4 regions of the Paractinoplanes hotanensis genome follow, and region 1 is predicted to be linked to each of the others. Evidence: riboswitches for the same ligand, from Rfam matches in the RefSeq annotation. Region 1 holds a riboswitch; each other region holds the start of a gene.

Region 1 (3,253 bases):
CACGGTGTTCCGGACGAGCCCGATCCCGACGCGCCCGCCCTGGTTCTCTACACCAGCGGCACGACCGGCCCGCCCAAGGGCGCCGTGATCTCGCGCCGCGCCCTCGCCGCCGACCTCGACGCCCTCGCGCAGGTCTGGCAGTGGACCGCCGGCGACACTCTCGTGCACGGCCTCCCGCTCTTCCACGTGCACGGCCTGGTGCTGGGGGTGCTCGGCCCGCTGCGGATTGGCTCCCGGCTGTCGCACACCGGCAGGCCCACACCCCAGGCGTACGCGGCCACGCCCGGCACGATGTACTTCGGCGTCCCCACCGTCTGGTCCCGGGTCTGCGCCGCCCCCACCGAGGCTCGCGCCCTGCGTTCGGCCCGCCTGCTCGTCTCCGGCAGCGCGCCCCTGCCCGCCCCGGTCTTCGACGAGCTCCGCACCCTGACCGGCCAGGCGCCGGTCGAGCGCTACGGCATGACCGAAACCCTGATCACGGTGAGCGCCCGGGCCGACGGCGAACGCCGCCCGGGGCAGGTCGGCCTCCCGATCCCCGGCGTCGAGACCCGCCTGGTCGGCGACGCCGGCGACCCCCTCGACGAGCCGGACACGATCGGCCACCTGCAGGTGCGCGGGGCCACCCTGTTCGACGGCTACCTGGGCCGGGAAAGACCCGAGGGGTGGTTCGTCACCGGCGACGTCGCGACGATCGGCGCCGACGGGTGGCACCGCATCGTCGGCCGCGCCTCGACCGACCTCATCAAGACCGGCGGCTACCGCGTCGGCGCCGGCGAGGTCGAGGACGCGCTGCTGCTGCACCCCAGCGTGCGGGAGGCGGCCGTCGTCGGCACACCCCACCCAGACCTCGGAGAGCAGATCACCGCGTACGTAGTCGCCGAAGGCGTCACCGAGCGTGCCCTGATCGCCTGGGTCGCCGACCGCCTGGCCGCCCACAAGCGCCCGCGGTCCGTGCGCCTGCTCGACGCCCTGCCGCGCAACGCTATGGGCAAGGTCCAGAAGGGAGCCCTGCGGTGAGCGTCACGTCCTACGAGAACGGCCTCTGACGGCCGGCCCGTCAGCCGGCGACGCGGGCGAAGCGGACCTGTTTCCAGTTCCAGATCTTGGCCAGCTTGACGCGGTCGCCGGGCTTGGGGGCGTGCCAGACCTGGCCGGCGCCCGCATAGACGGCCACGTGGTAGGCGCGGCTGCCCGAGACCCAGAAGACCAGGTCGCCCGGGCGGGCCGCCGCGCTGGTGATCCTGCGGGCGGCACGGTACTGGGCCTGCGCCGTGCGGGGCAGTTTCTTACCGGCCTTGGCGTACGCGAAACCGGCGAGCCCGGAACAGTCGAACGCGCTCGGTCCCTGAGCGCCGTACCTGTAGGGCTTGCCCCTCTGGGCCCGGGCGAAGGCGACGACCTTGAGCCCGCGGGCGGCGACGACCGCTGAGGCTGTTGGTGCTGCCGCGGCGGCCGCGGGGGAGACGAGCATGGTGGTGGCGATGACCGCCGCCGCGGCAACGAGCAGCAGGCGGCGCAGCGTCATGGGGAAAGACAAGACGATCCTCGGTCCTTCAACCGCCTGCGAGGTTAGCTGTCGGATTAGGCCTGAAGGCGGCCCGCCGCTCGCGCGACTTCACCCCGAGCCGGTCCGTGGACCGGCGATGTGGTTCCCCCGTTCCCGCCCGTGGAAGTTTCCTGTCGATGTCAGGTCGGGCCGCCCACAGGTGGGCGGGACTCGGCGTCCCGGGGCGGCACGGGATGACGATCGGCCGCGGTCGGCGATTCTGACCTTTTCGCAGCCGTCCCGGCGGCAACAGTTGTCACAGATCGGAATCCCCGTCCGAAGTCGTTCCGGACATCCGGTATCAGCAGGGAGTGACCGGCGCGATTTCCGGCGGGCCGATCGGTGAGCCTCGTCACCCAATTCGTGCTGATCGCCGACGATTCGGGGCCGGCCGAACACCCCCAGGCGATCACGCAGAGCAACCTAAGGCATCTCTTAGGTAGCTGTTGACATTGGATCGCGCTCAGGAAAGATGCTCGGCAATCGCAGGAGGTGCAGGGTGCAGGTGCCGGCTCCGTTCGAGTACGAGCGTGCCACCAGTGTGGACCAGGCCATCGGTCTGCTGGAACGTCTGGGCAGCTCAGCGCGTCTGGTCGCGGGCGGTCACAGCCTGCTGCCGATGATGAAGCTGCGGCTGGCGAACTTCGACTATCTGATCGACATCAATCCGTTGCACGCCGAGCTGGGCTACATCCGGTTCGCCGGCGACGAGGTACGCATAGGTGCTCTGACCCGTCACCGCGAGCTGCTCGAGTCCGACGAGCTGGCGGCCGCGTTCCCGATCTTCCGCGACGCCGAGCGCGTGATCGCCGACCCGATCGTCCGCAACCGCGGCACGCTGGGCGGCTCGCTGTGCCAGGCCGACCCGTCGGAAGACCTGTCGGCGGTGTGCACGACGCTCGACGCGAGCTGCGTCATCCGCGGGCCGGGCGGCTCGGAGCGGGTCGTGACGATGGAGGAGTTCCACGTCGGCCCGTACGAGACGGCGGTCGGCGACGACGAGATGCTGACCGAGATCCGGCTGCCGCTGCGGCCGGGTGGCGGCAGCGCGTACGAGAAGGTCGAGCGCCGCGCCGGCGACTGGGCCGTGGTCTCGGCCGGCGCCGCGGTGTGGCTGGCCGCCGACGGCACGATCGCCGACGCCCGGGTGGGGCTGGCGGCCGTCGGGCCCAACACCACCGGCATCCGGGAGGTCTCGGCCGCGCTGCGGGGCCGCGAGCCCGCCGAGGAACTGTACGAGCAGGCCGGCGCGATCGCGGCACGCAGCTGCGACCCGGCCACCGACCAGCGGGGCAGCGCCGACTACAAGCGCCACCTCGCCGACGAGTTGACCAGGCGGACGCTGCGCGCGGCCGTGGCCCGGGCGAGGAGCTGAATCATGCAGGTCACGATGACCGTCAACGACGTCGAGGTCACAGCTGAGATCGAGGGCCGGCTGCTGCTCGTGCACTTCCTGCGCGACACGCTGAGCCTGACCGGCACGCACTGGGGCTGCGACACGAGCAACTGCGGCACGTGCGTGGTCTGGCTCGACGGTGAACCCGTCAAGTCGTGCACCGTGCTCGCCGCCATGGCCGACGGGCACGCCGTCCGTACGGTCGAAGGCCTGGCCAAAGGGGCCGAGCTCGACCCGATCCAAGAGGGCTTCATGCAGTGCCACGGCCTGCAGTGCGGGTTCTGCACCCCGGGCATGATGATGACCTGCCG
Region 2 (3,253 bases), on a different contig from region 1:
CGTACGTCTTGTCACCGCCCGACGCGACCCCGCCGAAGCCGTTCTTCTCGGCCGCGAAGTCGCACGCCTGGCCCTTGGGGTGCTCGCCGCTGTTCTGCTCGCGGAAGCACGCCACGTAGCGGGTGAACCCGTCGGCCTGAGCCTCCTTGAGCGCGTGCAGCGTGCGGGGCGTCAGGCAGCCGCTGGTGGTGGGGTCTTTCCGGGTGCAGCCCTCTTCGGACAGCGAGCCGTCCCGGTTGCGCGGAGCCGGGCTGGCCTTGTTGCTCGAACTGGCCTGACTGTCCGACGGCTCGTCGGCGTCCTCGCCGGCGTTCGCCGCCTTCAGCGCGTTCTCGGCCTGCACCTTGCGCTTGGCCATGAGGTTGACCTGCTTCTGCTGGTTGCGCACCTCGGCGTCGATGGCGAGCTTGGCCCGCTGCTGCGCGTCCCGGTTGGCCTTCAGATCGGCCACAGCGGCGTTTTCCTTGACCGCCACGGTCTCGAGCGTCTCGGCCCGATCGAGGAAGCTGCCGGACGAGTTGGCCGTGAGCAGCGCGGTCATCGGCCCGAGGCGGCCGGTGCGGTACGACTGCTGGACGATCTCGTCGATCGCGGCCTGGCGCGGGCCGAGTTCGGCGTCGAGCTGCTTGACCTTCGCGGCCAGTTGGGTTTGCCGCTTGCGGGAGTTGGTCAGCGCCTCCTGGGCCTCGAGGAAGCCCTTGGAGGCGGCCTGGAGCTGCTGGATCAGGGACTTGGGAGCGCCCTCGCCGTCGTCGCCGTTGTCGCCGGGGGCCGCGCCGGCCGGACCGGCCACCGCGACCGCGAGGCCGGAGATCGCGATGAGCAACGCCAATGACGATGCCAATCTTCGCCGGACAGTCTTGTGCCGCACACCTGTTCCTTCCGTCGGCCGCCGACCGAGTTAGCTGACGGGTTCGGGACGGAAGTGATCCCTACCGCTTGCGCGGATTCACCCCGGAAAGATTGGTTCCCCGGCTCGCCGTGAAGGCGATTAGGCGGCGGCCCCCTGGGGGTGAGGACCGCCACCGACCATACCCAACTCATCGAGCAATCGACAGTTATCGCACGCAGTGCAATTCGACCACGACCATCAGTCACGAGAATTACGGAATGTGTTGGCATGACTACGAAATTTGCCATTCCGCAGCGCTGAAGCGAAGCGAACTCTCGGGTAAACTGGCCGCCGGTTCTGCCACCGAGGCACCGCCCCCGAGGTGCCGGCAGGCCACCGCCCAATCGCCGCGAGGCGAGCCGGGGAACCAGGTCAGTGGGGTGTATCCGCGCAAGCGGTAGGGATCGCTTCCGTCCCGAACCCGTCAGCTAACCCGGTCGGCGGTTTACCGGAAGGAACTGCATTGACCGTACGACCCCGCCGGTGGCTGATGCTTGCCCTGGCGCCGATCGTGGCCCTGTCTTTCCTGGCCGCACCCGCTTCCCCGGCGAGCGCCGAGCCTGATGGCTCCTCGGCCACGCCCGACGAGGCGGGCGGCTCAGTCGCCAAGAACGCGACTCTGGACGACGTCATCGAGTCCTCGAACCGCAAATTCGTCGCCGCCAAGGCCGCGGTGGCGAGGTCGACGAAGGCGCAGAAGCGGCTGGCCGCCGAGATCAAGGTGGCCCAGGGCCGGCGCCTCGCCCTGTTGCCCGAGGTCAACGCGATCGCCGCGCAGCAGTACCGCACCGGCCACCTCGGCACGGCCGGCTTCCTGCTGGGCAGCCAGGGCTCGAGCGACTTCCTGCAGAAGGCCGTCTCGCTCGAAGAGATCAACACCATTCAGGACCGCAAGCTGGCCGAGCTGAACAAGGCGATCGACCAGGTCAACTCGAAGAAGGCCGCGCTCGACGCCGAGGTCAAGAAGCAGCAGACCAGCCTGGTCGTGATGCGCAAGCAGAAAGAGGCCGCGGACAAGGCCCTCGCCCTGGTCGGCGGTCAGAGCCTGACCCAGGGCGTCGTGCTCGCCGAGTCACCGACCGCGGCGCCGGCTCCGCGCGACTCGAACGGCGGCTTCCCGAGCCTGCCCTGCAACGTCGACGACCCGACGACCGGCGGCTGCATCACCGCGCGCACGCTGCACATGTTGAAGGAAACGCAGAAGGCCGGCTTCGATCGGTTCGTCGGCTGTCATCGCAACGGCGGGCCGTTCGAACACCCGAAGGGCCGGGCCTGCGACTGGTCGTTGCAGGATCGGGGCTTCGCGGTCGCGCACAACGCGGACATGAAGACCTACGGCAACAACCTGATGGCATTCCTCGTGCGTAATGCCGACCGCCTCGGCATCTATTACGTCATCTGGTACAAGCAGATCTGGTTCCCGACCAGGGGCTGGAGTTCCTACAGCGGGCCAAGCGCGCACACCGACCATGTGCACGTGTCGATGCTCTGATATCGAGAGGCGAGAAGCCTCGAGTACGCGAAAAGGGGCCCCGGAGAAATCCGGGGCCCCTTTTGCTGTCCGCTTACGAGGTGGCCCGCCGAACCGGAGCACGCCCCGCCGGCTGGACCGGCGCGGGGCCGACCGGGTGCGCCGGTGGAATGGGCACCGTCACCGGCTTGACCTGGGTGACCTCGACGTCCTTGCCGTGGTGCTGGAGCACCAGGCGAGCCGATCCGCCGCCGTTGCGCAGCGAGTACGTGGCGTCCTCCGCGGTCACGTTCACCCGCAGCCGCAGCCCGCGCCAGAGCAGCGAGAACTCCAGGTTGTTGATCCGGCTGGGCAGGCGCGGCGCGAACGACAACTGACCGTTGAAGTCGCGCATGCCGCCCAGACCGGCCACCAGCGAGATCCACGTGCCGGCCAGCGACGCGATGTGCAGGCCGTCCCGCGAGTTCTGGTGCAGGTCGTGCAGGTCCATCAGGGCGGCCTCGCCCAGGTAGTCGTGGGCCAGCTCGAGGTGGCCCACCTCGGCCGCCATCACGGCCTGGACGCAGGCCGACAGCGACGAGTCGCGCACCGTACGGGCGTCGTAGTAGGCGAAGTTGCGGGCCTTCTCCTCCGGGGTGAAGGCGTCACCGCGGATGTACATCGCCATGACCAGGTCGGCCTGCTTGACCACCTGCTTGCGGTACAGGTCGAAGTACGGGTAGTTGAGCAGCAGCGGGTACGCCTCGGGTGGGGTGTTCTCGAAGTCCCACTCCTGCAGCCGCGTGAAGCCCTCGGACTGCTGGTGGACGCCCAGCTCCTTGTCGAACGGGATGTGCACCGAGGCCGCCGCGTCCCGCCAGCTCGCCGTCTCCTCGTCGTCCACGCCCAGC
Region 3 (3,253 bases), on a different contig from region 1:
GCTCGCCCTGGGCCGTACACGCGCCTGGCGCCGGGGAAGAGGCGCCAGGTGCGGGAGCGGCTGGAGATCTCGCAGTACGGAAAACGCGACGTCCGGGCCTTCGCGGGCCCAGCCGAGTGCCACGCCTCACAGTCCGCCCGGCAGCACCCCCTCTTCGATGTCGGCGAACTCGTCCTCGCTCGCCGCGAGGTAGTCCTCCCAGGACTGCTTGTCCCAGATCTCGACACGGGTGCTGGCCCCGATCACCACGAGCTCACGGTCGAGACCCGCATAGCCCCGCAGGTGCGCCGGGATGGTGACCCGGCCCTGCTTGTCGGGGATCTCGTCGTGCGCGCTGGCGAAGAAGACCCGGCCGTAAGCCCGGGCCGCCTTGTTCGTGACCGGCGCTTCCCGCAGCTGACCGGCGATGCGCTGGAATTCCGGCATCGGGAAGACGTACAAGCAGCGTTCCTGCCCCTTGGTGATCACGACGCCTCCCGCCAGCTCATCTCGGAACTTCGCCGGAAGGATCAGCCGCCCCTTGTCATCGAGGCGTGGGGTGTGCGTGCCGAGGAACATCGGCGCCCACCCCCTGCCCCCGGGCGGTTCGCGGTCCGCCTGTCAACTCGGGTCGGCAGGTCGCTCAGGTGAGGTTCGCCATCGGCCCTGCCACTGTGCTCCACTCTACTCCACTTCCCTCCACCCGCAAGCGGAATGGACGGGGTCGCGAAGGTTGCTCGCACACGAAACCCCAGCTCAGGGAGGGGGGTGCCGAGTGGAGGGCGAGACCATGATCAACCCCGTCCGGTTTCCGACATCCTCCAGCGCGCCCGCTGAGAATCGTGACGAACACGCCCAAAGCCGCCAGACAAGAAACCTGTCAACCCACCCGGGGGAGGAAAGTGGAGGACCGCGGGGCGGATGGTGGGCGCCAGGCAGTGAGCGGTGGACCCCGGGGCGGATGGTGGGGCGCCGGGCAGTGAGCGGTGGACCGCGGGCCGGGTAGTGGAGCGCCGCACGGGCCACTCGCATATATAAGGACAGCCCGGCCGGCTGTGCCGGTCGGGCTGTCCTTGACAGCAAGGGCGCGACCGAACCGGTCGCGCCCCGCTGAGTTGCTGATCCGTGCCCGGTTGTCAGACCAGACGGCGGACCACGTAGTTGGAGCCGTACATCTTGCGCTTCGAGACGCGCGCGCCCGTGTGCGGCGAGTCGTACATGTAGCCGCTGCCGGCATAGATGCCGACGTGCGACCCGTACGAGCCGCTCCGGAAGACGATCAGGTCGCCGATCTGCTTCTTGCTCTTGGCGACCGACTTGCCGTACTTCTGCTGCAGGTTCGCCTTGTGCGGCAGCTTCTTGCCGATCGTCTTCTTGTAGACGTACATCGTGTAGCCCGAGCAGTCGAAGCGCGTGGGGCCGGCCGCACCGAACTTGTACAGCGAACCGACGTGCCTCTTCGCCTCGTTGATGATCTTGTTGCCGTTCGGCACGACGCTCACATACGTCTTGCCGCCCGTCAACGAGGCGAACTTCGCGGATCCGGCGTAGACGGCGCGCAGGTAGCCGCTGGTGCCAGGCTTGAACGAGAGCGCGACCGAGCCGCTGCTGCCCAGGTTCTTCGACGTCTGGTTGACCCACTTGCCCTTGCGGAACGCCTGCAGGCGCACCGTGCCGGACGTGACGACCTTGCCGTTGACCGGGTTGATGTACTTGGCGGTCACCTTGACACTCTTGCCGGACTTGACCTTCCGGGTGGAGTACGAGGTCTTGACCACGGGCTTGACCTTCGCCGAGGCAGCCGCCGCCATGATGGGGGTGACGGTGGCGGCGCTGGCCGGCGAGGCTGCGACCAGCTGGCCGGCGCAAAGGCAGAGACCCAGTGACAGTGCGATGGTGCCGGCGCCACGCATGCGGCGGCCACGGCTCGAACTGTGTTCGTGCACGGTAGAGATATCCCTCCGGCACGCCTGCGAGGTTAGCTGTCGGGTTCGGGCGGGAAGGCTGCCCGGTCACCGTTAGGCGACTTCACCCCAAGGTCTTCTCCGTGGTCGCCACCGGAGCGGGTGGCGCGGAGAGGACCAGAATTGGGTCCCCCGTCCCTGCCCCCGTATGCCTGTGTTGGTCGTACATGGTGCTCGGGTGGTCGCGTCGACCGGCCCGGGGCAGGGCTCGGCGTGAACCAGGTCGTCGCGAGTCGGGCAGCGGGTGCCGCCGGCCAGACCTTGCTACCCGAATTTCTCGAAGGTTGCAGTATCCGCTTTCGTCACTGAGAGTGTTTGGCATATCGACCACTGTCCGATTTGTTACCAGGCGACGATAAATGCCATAACGAGGAGTGATCGACAAATCACTACCGGTCTACAGTTACGGGTGAATCAGAACACATAATTCTTCGCCACCATCGGGGTGACGGTCGCCCGATATTCACTCTTCCGCTGTTCAAACCTTTCTCACCGGCCAAAATGGGGTGGGCCGAACGGCCGATCTCGATGGCTGTCCGGAGCGTCCGCCCCGGGACGCTGAAATCGGACTCTCGGCAACTCGACGTAACCTGCCGTTCCGGTACCCTCGTCGCCGTGACGGACGGGAAAATGCCCCTGCGCGCCAAGGTCGCGACCTCCGTGTCGAAGACCGCGGCCGCGCTCTCCAGGGCTGCGGGACGCGGCGACGGCTCGGTCATCGGCGGCTGGATCGGCCTCAAGATCGATCCGGAGCTGCTGACCCACCTGGCCGCCGGCCGGGCGATCGCGCTCGTGTCCGGCACCAACGGCAAGACGACCACCACCCGGCTCGCGGCGGCCGCGCTCGGGGTGCTCGGCCCGGTGGCCACCAACTCCTTCGGCGCCAACATGCCCACCGGGCACACGTCGGCGCTGGCCAAGGCGGGCGCCACACCGTTCGCCGTGCTCGAGGTCGACGAGCACTACCTGGCCCGGGTGATCGACGAGACCAACCCGCGCGTGGTGGCGCTGCTCAACCTCTCGCGCGACCAGCTCGACCGGGCCAAAGAGGTCGCGATGATGGCGCAGATGTGGCGCACCGCGCTGGCCGGCCACCCCGACGTCTCGGTGGTGGCCAACGCCGACGACCCGATGGTGGTCTGGGCCGCGCAGGGCTCCTCGCACATCACCTGGTTCAGCGCCGGCCAGCGCTGGCTCGACGACTCCTTCGTCTGCCCCGAGAGCGGCCACCCGATCGAGCGCGCCAACGGCGACTGGTGGTGCACCGGTTGCCCGCTGCGCCGCCCGCAGGCGCAGTGGCGGGTCGAGGA
Region 4 (3,253 bases), on a different contig from region 1:
CGGCTTTCCGGTCACCTTGGCCGCGGCGGCCAGAGCGGCGGCCAGAGCGGTGAAACCGCCCATCGCCGTCACGTAGCCGACCAGCGGGCGATGCTCGTGGGGGGCATACGACTGTCCGACGCGCGTCAGCCGCGCGCCCAGCGACTCGGTCAAGATTCTCCCTAGAACGCCTGGGTGAGCCGGTCGGTGTCGACCTCGCGGCTGGGATAGCGGGTGATGTACTCCGTCTCCAGGTCGGCCGTCCGCTTGAAGTGGTTCGACAGGGCGGCGTCGGGGCCGTGGCGGAGCGTCGCGAGACGGGCCCGGTAGAGGCTGCTGAGTTCGCGGAACAGGTCGTCCTCGCTCAGTGAGGCGGGGTCGATCCCGGTTTCCATCAACGGTGAGTCACCGTGAGCTTCTGTCATCGTGCACCTCCGGTCGTTTCGGGCCAGGACAGCCACCGAGGGGTGTGGCGAACGCCAGGACGGTTGCCCGTGCGGGCCGCGGCCAAACACGCGCCGGTACGCTTCTGGGCATGAAGGGCCTGTGGACGCCGGCGTGGATCGTCCGGCATGTCCTGGCGGTGGTGCTGACCGCGGGCTGCCTGATCCTGGGCTGGTGGCAGTTCAGCCGCGCCCAGGAGGGCAACGCGATCAGCTGGGGCTACATGTTCGAGTGGCCGGTCTTCGCGGCCTTCGTCGTGTTCCTCTGGTTCCGCGAGGTTCAACTCGCCCGTCGGAAAGGCGGCCACCCGGCAGAGCCCGCTCCGCCGGAAAAGGCCCAGGAACAGCTCCCAGGCAAGGCTGTTACGGTCGGCCGGCCGGTACGCGTGGCCGTCCGCTCCACCCCGGATGCCGACGACCCCGAACTGGTCGCCTACAACGACTATCTCGCCTGGCTCAACGCCCACCCCGGCGCCCGCCCGGGCGACTATCCCGGATAGGACAGAAGCAAAGTGCAGGGTGCCCTGACCCGCTACCGGATCATCGCGTGGATCGTCGGCGTCTGCCTGCTCGCGCTCGTCGTGGTCGGCATGCCGTTGAAATATCTCGCGGACAACCCGGTCGTGGTCGCGGCCGTCGGGCCCGCGCACGGTTTCCTGTTCATGGTCTATCTGGTCGCCACGTTCGATCTGTCGCGCCGGGCCCACTGGCCGTTCGGCCGCATGATCCTGGTGATGTTGAGCGGCACGATCCCGTTCCTGTCTTTCTGGGCCGAGCGTAAGGTGACCCGGGAATGGGTGCCCGCCGCCGAGTTGACGAAAAGTCCCGTTTGACAGTCCGGCCGCACGCATTGCGGTCGTCGAATCACTTGCTGTTATCGGGATCATTAACGCGTATCGGGCCATTGTCTTAAATCACTCTGTGGGCCCTTGCTTTTGATGATCCCGCCGATAAGTTAATGCGGTTGGTTCGGTCCGCAGCCACTCCCCCTCCCGTGGCGCCGGCCAACGCCGCCGAATCTTCGTGGCGCCATGCGCGTCCGACAGAACCGGGGAACCGTGTCATCGGGGCGAATCCGCGCGAGCGGAAGGGTGTTCTTCCCACCCGAGCCCGTCAGCTGACCCGGTAGGCGGCCGAGCGGAAGAAAGGCCACTGACCGGTGCCCCACCCCCGCACGAGGCTTCGGGTCCTCGTCGTCGCGGCGCTCGCTGTCGCGATCACCGGCTCGCTGGGGACAGCCGCACACGCGGCCCCGTCCGCCAGCGAGCTGAAGAAGCAGATCGAGACGGCGTCCAACAAGCTCGAGGACATCACCGAGAAGTACAACCAGATGCGGATCAACCTGAAGAAGACCCAGGCTGATCAGGTCAAGCTCCAGGCGTCCCTCAAGCCCGCTCAGGCGAAGCTGAAGGCCGCCAGCGCCCAGGTGGGCAATCTGGCCACCACGTCCTACAAGCAGGGTCGCGTCGGGCCGATGAGCGCGCTGCTCACCGGCGGCGGCCAGGACAGCATGATGGACCGCATGGCGTACCTGGACTTGATCACGAAGTCCAACCAGCGCGACATCGACACCTTCACCGCGGCCACCCAGGGCTTCGCCGAGAAGCAGGCCGCCCTCAAGGCGACCCAGGTCAAGCAGACGGCCCAGGTGAACGCGCTGAACGCGCAGAAGGGGTCGATCCAGAAAGACCTCAAGAAGCTGTTCGCGATGCGCGAGGCGGCCTTCGGCCAGGGGCAGGAGAAGGGCAGCAAGTACACCGGCCCGATCCCGCAGATCTCCGGCAAGGCTGGTGCCGCTGTCACGTTCGCGTACAACCAGCTCGGTAAGCCGTACCTGTTCGGCGCGGACGGTCCGGGCAGCTACGACTGCTCGGGGCTGACCTCGGCGGCGTGGCGGGCGGCCGGCAAGTCCTTGTCGCACCAGACCAAGGCCCAGTGGAACGAAGTCACCCATATCAGCAAGGGCGACCTGCAACCGGGTGACCTCGTGTTCTACCGGAGTCTCGGCCATGTCGCCCTCTATGTGGGCGGTGGTCAGATCATCGACGCGCCGCACTCGGGCACGGTGGTGAAGAAGCGCGGCATGAACATCATGACGCCGTACGGCTACGGCCGGGTCAACTAGACCGGCTCGAGAACCGGAGAAGGCCGGTACCCCTCGGGGTACCGGCCTTTCGCGTCTTGTGAGTAACGGGGGGAAGGAAGGCGGAACGTCAGGCGGCCTGCAGGCCCTCGGCCCGGGCCAGCTCGCGCAGCCGGCCGAGCGCCTGGATCTCGAGCTGACGGATGCGCTCACGGCTCAGCGAGAAGCGGGAAGCCACCTCGGTGAGCGAGTGCTCGCGGCCGTCCTCGAGGCCGTAGCGGGCCCGCATGATGCCGGCCGACCGGTCGTCGAGGTGGTTGAGCAGACCCTCGATGCGCTGGCGCTCCAGGGCGGTCAGCACGATCTCTTCCGGCGAGGGGGCGTCGCTGTCGGCGACCAGGTCGCCGAGGTTGGTGTCGCCGTCGTCGCCGACCGGGGTGTCGAGGGAAACCGTGTCCTGGGCCCAGCGGGTGAGCTCGTTGACGCGCTCGACGGTCACGCCGAGAGCGGTCGCGATCTGCTCGGGCTCGGGGTCACTGCCGAGCTCGCGGACGAGCTGGCGGGTGACGTTGCGCATGCGGTTGACGTCTTCGACCAGGTGGACCGGGAGGCGCACGGTGCGCTCCTGCTGGGCGATGGCCCGGCTGATCGCCTGGCGCACCCACCACGTGGCGTAGGTCGAGAACTTGTAGCCGCGCTCGTAGTCGAACTTCTCGACCGCGCGGACCAGGCCGGTGTTGCCCTCCTG

Evidence for each region. A riboswitch is a leader RNA that binds a small molecule or an ion and turns the genes downstream of it on or off. The one in region 1 is predicted to bind cyclic di-AMP.
Region 2: linked by a shared signal. The riboswitch ahead of LXN57_RS17925 (coiled-coil domain-containing protein) and the one ahead of LXN57_RS31715 (C40 family peptidase) in region 1 are both predicted to bind cyclic di-AMP.
Region 3: linked by a shared signal. The riboswitch ahead of LXN57_RS28475 (C40 family peptidase) and the one ahead of LXN57_RS31715 (C40 family peptidase) in region 1 are both predicted to bind cyclic di-AMP.
Region 4: linked by a shared signal. The riboswitch ahead of LXN57_RS24065 (C40 family peptidase) and the one ahead of LXN57_RS31715 (C40 family peptidase) in region 1 are both predicted to bind cyclic di-AMP.

What each region holds. Positions count from the first base shown of each region.
Region 1 is NZ_JAMQOL010000046.1:134,069-137,321, reverse strand. It holds gene LXN57_RS31720 (AMP-binding protein) at 1-1,017, shown strand, start outside; gene LXN57_RS31715 (C40 family peptidase) at 1,058-1,525, opposite strand; cyclic di-AMP (ydaO/yuaA leader) riboswitch at 1,550-1,681, opposite strand; gene LXN57_RS31710 (FAD binding domain-containing protein) at 2,046-2,921, shown strand; gene LXN57_RS31705 ((2Fe-2S)-binding protein) at 2,925-3,253, shown strand, end outside.
Region 2 is NZ_JAMQOL010000022.1:94,821-98,073, reverse strand. It holds gene LXN57_RS17930 (coiled-coil domain-containing protein) at 1-871, opposite strand, end outside; cyclic di-AMP (ydaO/yuaA leader) riboswitch at 875-1,008, opposite strand; cyclic di-AMP (ydaO/yuaA leader) riboswitch at 1,220-1,352, shown strand; gene LXN57_RS17925 (coiled-coil domain-containing protein) at 1,356-2,384, shown strand; gene LXN57_RS17920 (glycoside hydrolase family 65 protein) at 2,458-3,253, opposite strand, start outside.
Region 3 is NZ_JAMQOL010000041.1:54,065-57,317, forward strand. It holds gene mraZ (division/cell wall cluster transcriptional repressor MraZ) at 127-558, opposite strand; gene LXN57_RS28475 (C40 family peptidase) at 1,116-1,925, opposite strand; cyclic di-AMP (ydaO/yuaA leader) riboswitch at 1,932-2,117, opposite strand; gene LXN57_RS28480 (Mur ligase family protein) at 2,574-3,253, shown strand, end outside.
Region 4 is NZ_JAMQOL010000034.1:33,691-36,943, forward strand. It holds gene LXN57_RS24045 (DUF1360 domain-containing protein) at 1-156, opposite strand, end outside; gene LXN57_RS24050 (DUF6158 family protein) at 162-374, opposite strand; gene LXN57_RS24055 (hypothetical protein) at 515-922, shown strand; gene LXN57_RS24060 (DUF3817 domain-containing protein) at 935-1,255, shown strand; cyclic di-AMP (ydaO/yuaA leader) riboswitch at 1,424-1,569, shown strand; gene LXN57_RS24065 (C40 family peptidase) at 1,582-2,547, shown strand; gene LXN57_RS24070 (sigma-70 family RNA polymerase sigma factor) at 2,636-3,253, opposite strand, start outside.